3 regions of the Mesorhizobium sp. CNPSo 4688 genome follow, and region 2 is predicted to be linked to each of the others. Evidence: riboswitches for the same ligand, from Rfam matches in the RefSeq annotation. Region 2 holds a riboswitch; each other region holds the start of a gene.
The links. A riboswitch is a leader RNA that binds a small molecule or an ion and turns the genes downstream of it on or off. The one in region 2 is predicted to bind cobalamin.
Positions count from the first base shown of each region.

Region 1 (3,268 bases), on a different contig from region 2:
AGCTGCTCGCCGAAATGCTGTACCATGTCGTTTCGTTCGAACTCGCCGTGCACCAGCACGTCCAGCCCGATCTCCTCCTGCCAGCGAATGGCAGTCTTGGTCTCGTTCTGCAGGAAGCTGTCGTAGTCGAGATAGCTGAGTTCGCCCTTCCTGTGGGCGGAGCGGGCCTTGCGCACCCGAGTCGTCTGCGGGAATGATCCTATGGTGGTGGTTGGGAACGGGGGCAGGCTTAGCGTGCGGGCCTGGACCGTGGAACGCACGAGGAAAGGGTTCTTTCGTTGCTTCATGCTGTCGTCAATGCCGGCGATCCGACCTTCAACAAGCGGATCATGGACCTTTGCGGACGCTGCGCGAGCAGCGGCAGCCTCGGCGGAAGCTGTCAACTCGTCTGCCACTGAATCCCTGCCTTCGAACAGCGCCCTCGCCAGCACCACCAGTTCGTCGGTCTTCTGCGCGGCGAAGGCGAGCCACGACCTGATGGTGGCATCGAGTGCCGTCTCCATCCGAAGGTCCATGGGCACATGCAGCATCGAGCACGACGGCGCAATTTCGACGCGGTCCAAGGGCCAGCCGGCGACGATCGGCTTGATGCGGTCGAGAATGGCAGGCAGGTTCGCGCGCCAGACGTTGCGGCCATCGATCAAGCCAAGCGACAGCACCAGATCCTTAGGCGCGAGCCGACCAATCGTCTCCAACTGTTCGGGAGCGCGCGAAAGATCGAGATGCAGTCCGGCTGCGGGCAGCGAAATCGCCGTGTCGAGATTGTCACCCAGCGCACCGAAATAGGTAGCCAGCATGATCTTCAGTTCGGGCGCGGCATTTGACAGCTGCCCATAGGCAAATTCAAAGGCCGCTTGTTCGTTCGGGTTTAGATCCAGCACAAGCGCCGGCTCGTCGATCTGCACCCAATCGGCTCCCGAAAGTTTCAACCTCCGCAGGAGCTGCTCGTAGACGGGCAGAAGCCGCGGCAGCAGCGCGATGGGATTGAAACCCTCGGCAGGTGACTTCGCCAATTTGAGGAAGGTGACAGGTCCAAGGATGACTGGGCGTGTATGAATGCCGAGGGCTTTAGCCTCGAGGAAGTGATCAACCGGTTTCGTCGACGAGAGGGCAAACGTCTGATCATCGTCGAGTTCCGGCACGATGTAGTGATAGTTGGTGTCGAACCATTTGGTCATTTCCATCGCGGTCAGGGCAGGGCCAGCCGCACGCTCCTGATCAGAGTGCCCGCAGCTCCCCGTCTGGCCTTGGTCGCCGCGCGCCATGGCGAAGTAGATGTCGAGCGGGAGCTCGCCGCCACTCCAGGCGTATCGGGACGGCACCGCGCCGACCATTTCTGCAGTGTCGAGCACATGGTCGTAGAGCGAGAAGTCGTTCGACGGAATTTTCGACACACCGCGATCGCGCTGCTCTTCCCAGTTGGCGGCACGCAGCGCTTTCGCCGTTGTGAGAAGGTCGGTAGCGGAAGATTTTCCGGACCAGTAGCTTTCAAGCGCGAATTTCAGTTCTCGTCGGCGACCGAACCGCGGCACACCGAGCGTTGCCACAGGAATTTGCTGAGAGACAGTCATGCCATACCCCGATGGTTGGGGCGTGGGGACAAGAAGGCGCCTCGTAGGCCGGCACGAACGCCGGGCTGCTGCGGCCACCGAGACACCCCGCCCGTGGACAAAGTTCGTCGTGGCAGGTCTCCTGGCTCGCGGGGTCATAGCTTCTCCCCGTCTTCCCGAGGCTGTCGCCTCAGTGACATGAGTGGGGTTGGCTCACCGCTAACAGTTGCGGGGGCAGCGCCGGCCTCGCACCGGCTTCCCTCTTAGCTCCATGCGGCAGTGCCGTACGGAGAACCACGGCATGCAGACAATCACAGCAGGGAACTGTGTGTCAATACCGCATAAAGAAATGTTTATGTCATTATGTGACATTTTGGTGTTGCGCATAGGTTGCACCGAGAGCGAGTAACTGCGACCGCGCTGATCAACCGGCAATCAGGCCACGCATTGAACCGCCCGAAGCCCAGTAGACATCGAGAACTCCGGCCGGCTTGCTGTTCGAGCCCACCGCGGCCTGCCAAGTCGGCGGCGTCAATCCGATCGCCTACATGCCGGCGATCATCAATGGCCTCAGCGCCGAATCGAGGGCCCCACATCCCTGACTTCTTGAAATCCAAAGGCCAAGACACATGACGCGTCGGCAAGGTGCCTATGTCTCTTCTCAGGTCAGACGTTTTTGCCCGCATTTGGCAGATCCGGCTCTGACACGTTGCACTCATACACACGGGATCGGTTGCGGGTATTCTGCCCGCTCGAAGCGTAAAAGCGCCAAAAGGCAAAGCTTGCTCGACGCCAAAACCAAGAGATGCCGTTTCGCTTTCGCGGGTTTACCTAGAAATCTTTGACACGGACCCCACCATTTCTGGTGCGCCTGTCGTATTTCCATTGTGTGTTGCACGGTAGAGTGACTGCGTTTCGCCGCGAGCGCGGCAGAACCGCAGACGGTACGCGATCGGCCGGAGGAAATAAGGCGGCGCAGACCGTCACGCTTTTCAAACGAGACATTCTCCAGGAGGGGATCGTCATCATCTATCCGGCTGTCGGGAGGCTCGGCTGGCTGAGAGGACGAGGCAACATGCGGTCAAGAGATGAAGGGCGAGGTCGACGCCAGGCAACTGCACTGGACGTCGCCCCAAAATGGCGGGCCGGTCGCGCAGTCGAGCCGCCATCACGAGATTTTCGCGGCCGTGGCGGCTTCGCGGTCTGCTGTCCGCCGGGTGAAGCGCGCAGCAAATGAGGCCTGGTGGAGAAGCCCATGCGGCCGAAGCCAGTGCGACGATGGATAGGACATTCGATGCCTCTGAAGGACATATCGGGCCGTCGAAGAGCGCTGCGAGGCGCTGTGCTTCCTGCCGGCGCTCAACCCGACAGCTGGCTGGGCCAGTCCGAGTTGCTGCATCTCACCCCTGATGCACACCTGGAGTGTGTAGAAAGCAAAGATGTCGAGGCGGCAATTGACGGCACTACGGTGATCCCCTCGGGCGCAGAGCGGAGATGCGACTCCGCTTTCGGGATTCAGAGGGCTGCACTTTGTCGGGACGAGATTGAAACATCAGCAACCCAGCAGTCCTCAGAGGAGACTGTTGATCCCTCCTCTATACGCGCGGCATCAACGTTCCCGTCCAGTCAAGCTACGACGAGCGTGATCTGGTCAGGGGCGCCGCCACCTGCCTGTCTTGAACGGTGCCGACATAGCCTTGATCCTGCTGCCTCGGATC
Region 1 covers NZ_JBWLUY010000028.1:8,469-11,736, forward strand. The annotation lists gene metE (5-methyltetrahydropteroyltriglutamate--homocysteine S-methyltransferase) at 1-1,547, opposite strand, end outside; cobalamin riboswitch at 1,666-1,864, opposite strand.
Region 1: it holds a riboswitch for cobalamin, as region 2 does, so the genes downstream of both, metE (5-methyltetrahydropteroyltriglutamate--homocysteine S-methyltransferase) here and AC04SH_RS10995 (CbtB domain-containing protein) in region 2, are expected to answer to the same signal.

Region 2 (3,268 bases):
CGACAAGGCTGATGGACGGATCGGCGATCAACTCCAGCGCCTTGGCCCAGGCTGCCTCAGCGGCCGCAATGTCGCGCTTCAAATCCTGCGTTTCCCAGGTGAACCCCTCGCCCATCGTGTGCCAGACGACGCGGTCGCCGAACGCCGCGAAGGCATCCTTCTCGCCGGTGTGCCATTTGCCCTTGATGAACTGGACGACGCCGACGCGCTTGCCGTAGCCGAGCATGCGCAGCGCCAGCCCGAACGCCGCGGTGGTCTTGCCCTTGCCAGGCCCGGTGTTGACGATGAGCAGTCCCTTCTCGACCGTTTTTTCCGCAACCTCGGCATCCTGCATCGCCTTGCGCTTGGCCATTTTGGCGCGATGGCGCTCTTCGTCTTTTGCGTCGATGTCGGTCATCATTTCACCTTGAGCGGCAGCCCGGCCACCATCAATAGCACCGTATCGGCAATTGCCGCGATCTGCTGGTTTAGCCGGCCGGCGGCGTCTCTGAACCGGCGTGCCAGCGCATTGTCGGGCACGATGCCTTGCCCGACTTCATTGGAGACCACGAACCACGGTCCGCGCGGCCGCGACAGCACATCGGCCAACCGCCGGCACTCCGCCTCGAGATCATGGTCGGAAAGCATATGATTGGTCAGCCACAGCGTCAGGCAATCGACAAGCACCGGCTGATTCTCCGGCGAGGCCTCGAGCGCACCGGCAAGATCGAGCGGCGCATCGATGGTCGCCCAGCCCTCGCCGCGCCGCGACCTGTGTTGCGCAATGCGCTCACGCATCTCGTCATCGTAGGCTTCAGCGGTGGCGATATAGGCCCATGGCGGCGGCAGCGCCATCGCCAGGGTTTCGGCATGCGCGCTCTTGCCGGAGCGCGCACCGCCGATGATGAAGGTCAAACTGCGATCAGGCAAAGCTGTCGCGCAGGTTGGTGGCTGCGCCGGTAAAGCGTCCGCGCACCACGCCGATGACGGCGCCGAGCACCAGCCAGAACACCAGATTGGTCACCGTCGACGCTACCACAAACTGGTGATGCAGGCCTTCGGGGATCGACGTCACGTAGTTGTCCGGCTGCGGCGCGCCGACGACATGCGGCGCCACGATCAAGGCCACCGCAAGGATCGCCAGCGGCAACGACTTGCGGAAGGCAAGCAAGCCCAGACCGGCCGCAGTCGCCGCCACCGTTGCCCACCACCAGATCTGGCGCTGGGTGAGATTGGCCGCAGGCATCGCCGGCAGTTCCGGCGGCAGGCCGAGGCCCGGCGCGAGCGTGAACACGGCAAAGCCGGCCAGGCCCCAGAATATGCCCTGGCGCCAGTTGCCGATGCCTCCGGCGAATTCGGAAACCGCCACCAGGACCAGCGCGAAACCGATGCCGGTGACGATATTGGCCAGCACGCTGAAGGCGAAGCGTTCGAAGCCATCGGCCGGCGCCCAGCCTTCGTCCTCCGCCGGCGCGGCTGCTTCAGCCGGTGCTGATGCTGCGCTGCTCATGGCACTTTCGGGTGGCGCGGCGGTGCTCATGGCATCGGTATCCGCTGCGGCTGGAGCGGCATGATCGTGATGGTGACCATTGCCGGCCTTCTCAAAAACTTCAGCCTTGTAAATCAGAGGATCGGTGGCATAGGCCTGCATGCAGGCGAGAACGACGCCGGCCACGAGCCCTGCGATCGCCGCGATAAACACGACGTTGCGAAACAGGTTCATGATGTCAGATCCTCGTCAGTGGCAGGGAAACGCCATCGAATGGCGATAGTCATGCGCGGCATTGTGGACCGCATCGATATGCGAGAAGCCGACAACGCCGATGACGAAAATGCCCAGAAACGCGCTAAGCACGAGCTGCATGAAGCGCGACTGCGAGGAAACGGAAGCGCCGAGAGAAACGGAAGCGGTATTCATATCTTGTCCTTTCGCCCTCCACCCGAGGGCATCGAAGTCAGTTCCCTGTCGCCGGCAGGTCTCCTGGCTCGCGGATCAGCGCCCTTCCCCACCTTCCCGAAGAGAAATCCTCAGTGGCTTGGAGAGGACTACCGCACACAGTTGCGGGGGCAGCCACGGCATTGGGCAACAAGTCAGCCCTCACCGCATTCCCTCTTGGTCCCTAACGGAACCGACGACATGCGTGACTATAGGCTGAAACAGCCGCATCCGGCAAACCAAATTCCGCCGGCCAACAGCGCGAATGCGCCATGCGGCGCTACGGGTTCAAGGCGGTGATCCGCTCGGCGACCAGCCGCTGCAGCCGCCACAGATGGCGGTCGTGAATGCCGCGCTCCTCCAGATTCTTCACCGTGTTGTAGAGATAGTCGGCGCCCGACCCCCAGTGCCCGCAGGATGTCGCCAGCCTGTCGACGACCTTCGTCTCGTCGAGCGGGCCGGAATAGGTCAGGCCGTTGCGGTTGATGACGAAAGCCAGCGCCCTGAGCGGACCGGCCTCGCTTGCAAGCTTCAGCATGCGCGGCCGGTAACTTGTCGGCTTCAGCGTAACTTCGCGCCGGAAAAGCCGGCCCAGCTGTTCTCGCCGGTTGTCGTCGGCCAGCCGGAAGGCGACGCCTTTGCACTGTCCGCCGCTATCGAGCGCCATCATCAGGCCGGGGCTTTCCTTGGTGCCCCGCCAGCGCGTCATGTTCATGCAGAAAGACCGGTGCCAGCCACGCGCCAGCGCAACGCGGTCCTCGACATAATCGATTTCCGGCTTCCAGATCAGCGAGCCATAGCCGAACAGCCACAGCGGTTCGCTGTCAGGGAGCTCGGCCTGCAATTCATCCAGCAGCGCATCGTAGTCGCTGTCATCCAGATGCATCGCGTCCGGATCCGGCCCGGGGTCCCTGATCTCGCGCCAGCAGCGCGCGACCAGCTCCGGCGTAAGCGACATTTGTCGTGCGGCCAATTTTCCGAATCCCCCTTGTCACGACATGATTATGCGCCGTGCCTCAAACCGGCAATGCGGCACCCTGATTGACAAACGATTTGCCGGGGTGTCGGCTGGCGTATACGGGAGGAAGCCAGCCATGCAACCCAATCCGAGCCAGCGCGACCCCTATAATGGCCTGACCCGGCTGGAGCCGACGCTGCCGTCCTCGGCCTATTGGGACGCCGGCGCCCACCAGCGCGACCTCGACGCCATCTGGTACAAAAGCTGGCTGCTCGTCTGCCGCGAGGCTGACCTTGCCCAGCCTTTGGCGTTCAGGACATTTCGTGTCGGCACGCAGGAAATCGTCGTGCTGCGCGACGACACCGGCGAACTGCGCGCCTTCCACAACACCTGCC
Region 2 covers NZ_JBWLUY010000005.1:153,872-157,139, reverse strand. The annotation lists gene cobO (cob(I)yrinic acid a,c-diamide adenosyltransferase) at 1-397, opposite strand, end outside; gene cobU (bifunctional adenosylcobinamide kinase/adenosylcobinamide-phosphate guanylyltransferase) at 397-909, opposite strand; gene AC04SH_RS11000 (CbtA family protein) at 902-1,702, opposite strand; gene AC04SH_RS10995 (CbtB domain-containing protein) at 1,718-1,897, opposite strand; cobalamin riboswitch at 1,934-2,128, opposite strand; gene AC04SH_RS10990 (gamma-glutamylcyclotransferase) at 2,196-2,888, opposite strand; gene AC04SH_RS10985 (aromatic ring-hydroxylating oxygenase subunit alpha) at 3,010-3,268, shown strand, end outside.

Region 3 (3,268 bases), on a different contig from region 2:
TGGCGATAGAGCCCAAGATCCGTCATCGCATTCATCCCTCTGTCCTTTTTGCTCTGCTCATGTCGTGATCCCAAAACCGCGATACACTTTTGGGCGACATGAGCTCACGCGACGCTGCGCAGCGCCGGCCGGCCGCCTTCGGCGAGGCGCGGACCGATGAAGGCTGCATACCATTCGACGAACTGGATCACGCCGCCCTCATGCAGCTCCGAATAGGGGCCAGGCTCATAGGCCGGCGACAGGATGCCGAAGGCGTTTTCCTCAACGATGCGGCGGTCCTGGTCGTTGGTTTCGGTCCAGACATGGGTGAGCTCTTCAAGATTGTAGTCGACGCCCTCGACCGCATCCTTGTGCACCAGCCACTTGGTCGTCACTGCGGTTTCGGTGGCGCTGATCGGCAGCACCCGGAAGGTCACTGCATGGTCGATCAGGATGTGATTCCAGGTCGTCGGATAGTGGTAGTGCATCAAGGTGCCGATGCGGTCGGCGGCAACAGTGTCTGAGAGGTTCTTCGTCACCGCGCGCTTTCCCGTCATCGTGTAGCTGACGGCATCGCGCAGCAGCGGCGCGCGGGTGGCGCGGTATTGTCCGGCCGGATCGATGCGGAATTTGCTCGGCAGGCCCGCCGCTTCGCATTTCGCCCAATGCGCCAGCATCTCCGGATCGCTGTCGGCGCCCTGCACGCCGGTTACCGTCGGCGCTTCCGGGAAGGTCTTGCAGAGTTCCGGATGGTTGCCGGCGCAGTGGTAGCACTCGCGGTTGTTTTCCCAGACCAGCTTCCAGTTGCCCTTCTCGACGATGGTCGATTCGAAAGCGATCTTGGCTTCGCTCAGCCGGTGCGGCTTGAGGTAGGGCTCGATCATGGCCCGCATCGGCGCGAAGTCTGCGGGTTCTTTCGCCAGGCAGATGAAGACGTACCCGGCCACGCTTTCGCAGGCGACCGGCTTCAGGCCGAACTGGCTCTTGTCGAAACCCTCGGCCATCTGGCGGGCGAAGAGCAGGCGGCCATCGAGCTCGTAGGTCCACTGGTGATAGGGGCAGACGAGCTTTGCCGCCGTGCCTTTGTCGGTGTTGCAGACGCGACTGCCGCGATGGCGGCAGGAATTGTGAAAGGCGTTGATGTTGCCCTTCTGGTCGCGGACGAGCACCACCGGATAGTCGCCGATCTGCACAGTGATATAACTGCCGGGCTTCGGCAGTTCGCAATCATGGCCGACGAACAGCCAGTCGCGATACCAGATCAGCTCCATGTCGAGCTTGAAATAGTCCGGGTCGGTGTAGAAGGGTTGCTCGAGCGAAAAGCCTTGCTTGCGGCCGTTCAAGAGCCTCAGCATATCGTTGCGCGCATCCATAGTTCTGTCCTCGTGGTTTAAGGACTGAACTTGGTGGTGATGGAGGAAGGATCGGCCGCAGGCCGGCAACACGCCGGGCATGCGCTATCCACCTCTTGACCGCCCACCGCGATCAGTCGAGTTCAAGCATCTCGGGCTGGTTTCCGGGCTCTGGAGTTGTCCTTGCGGACCATCGCGACACCTTCCCAGGCTTCTCGCCCAGTGGTCTCCCGTTGCGACTTGAACTCCACCACCGTTGCGGGGGCAGCGCCGGATTCTGACCGGCTTCCCAATTCTCCGCTCCGTCGTCACGAAGCGGCACCTGAGATGCGATCATCTAATCACGGCAGCGATCGCGACATCGGCATGAAAGCGACATCGTCTCCATGCGGCGCGACACGCACGACAAACGCGGCGGCAGACGATCGTGGGGCTGACGGTGTTGTTTTCGGGGCGGATCGCGGCCCTCGCAACTCACCTCGAATCAGACTGCCGACTAAGGAAAAACACGTCAACGGTATCGAAAAGTGACTATTAGCAGTTTCTAAAATCGAACCGAACGGTTCGTTTCTGTTGACAATGCGTGCAGGACAGTGTGAACGCTGACGCCCGGACACACTCGGTGAGCCGGATGGCATGGCCACATAAGCCTTTGTATTATTTACATAAAGTAAGATGGTAGGCATGCTTATGAAAATTACAAGAGGTGAAATCATGGCCCAGCCGGAACAACTTCGTGATTGGAAACCAGCCTATGGCTTTCCCACATCGGGGCTGTCCGAACGACGCGAATTGCTCCCACCACACGCCGCTAGACGGACAGCAAAACTGGAGTACTAAAAATGAAAAAGATCATCCTTACTGCCGCGGCCGTTTTGGCCATCACCGGCAGCGCCTTCGCTGGTAGCGACAATTATGGTTCCAATGGTGCGAACCAGCCCGCTGCCGCGGTTGACAGCTCGTATACGGCTTCCATTCAGAAGTCGGCGCCCGCTGACAAGCAGCCCGTCGTTCAGGGCAGCGACCGCAACCTCTTCGGCCGTTAACAGCTGATCCCGATCCAAACAAAAGCGTAGCGGCCTGTCCGCCGGTCTTGGGATCTCGAAGAAATTCAGGAGTATTTAAAATGAAAAAGATCATCGTTGCTGCCGCCGCCGTTCTGGCCGTTTCCGGCAGCGCTTTCGCCGCCAGTGACAACTATGGTTCGAACGGCGCCAACCAGCCTGCGGTTACGTCGACCGATAGTGGCCACACGGCTTCGGTTGCGAAGTCGGATTCGGCTGCTCAGGCCCCCGCACAGGGCGCCGACCGTAACCTCTTCGGTCGCTAACAGACGATCGGGATCTGACCTCAGAGTTTTTCGGACAACGATCCCAGTCGAACATCGAACAAGCTGCAGAGCGGCGTGATCACCAACCGCTCTGCCACATGATGAAAATTCAGGAGACTTGACATGAAGAAGATCGCTCTTGCTGCCGCTGCGCTTTTGGTTGCCGCCGGCAGTGCTTATGCCCGCAACGACAATGTCGGCTCTAGCGCCGTCGACAACAAGGCGACCGTCAACGTCGACAACACCCGGACGTCGTCGGTGCCCAACACCGGTTCGCCGGTCTACAAGTTGTTGAACTCGTCGGGCGACGTACAGAAGTCCGCCCCGCAAGGCAGCGACCGGAACCTCTTCGGCAACCGCTAGAACGTTTCACCGTTTCACAGAAACGGCGAACCGCCCTATCTCTTTGTTTTTCGCAATTCCCGGACGGAAAACCGCTCACACTTTTCCTGGAATTGCTCTAACAGCCGAAATTTCCAAAAAGAGCGGCGGGCCTGGCCCGCCGCTCTTTTTTCATGCCAATACGACGCGCCGATCTCAGGCCGCCTTCACTTCCACCGGCTTGAGCGAGAAGGAATGCCCGTCGGCGTCGAAGATGTGCAGGTCG
Region 3 covers NZ_JBWLUY010000004.1:443,776-447,043, forward strand. The annotation lists gene AC04SH_RS10135 (FAD-binding oxidoreductase) at 1-26, opposite strand, end outside; gene AC04SH_RS10140 (aromatic ring-hydroxylating oxygenase subunit alpha) at 105-1,352, opposite strand; cobalamin riboswitch at 1,470-1,672, opposite strand; gene AC04SH_RS10145 (DUF680 domain-containing protein) at 2,174-2,377, shown strand; gene AC04SH_RS10150 (DUF680 domain-containing protein) at 2,458-2,661, shown strand; gene AC04SH_RS10155 (DUF680 domain-containing protein) at 2,785-3,024, shown strand; gene AC04SH_RS10160 (ABC transporter ATP-binding protein) at 3,199-3,268, opposite strand, start outside.
Region 3: it holds a riboswitch for cobalamin, as region 2 does, so the genes downstream of both, AC04SH_RS10140 (aromatic ring-hydroxylating oxygenase subunit alpha) here and AC04SH_RS10995 (CbtB domain-containing protein) in region 2, are expected to answer to the same signal.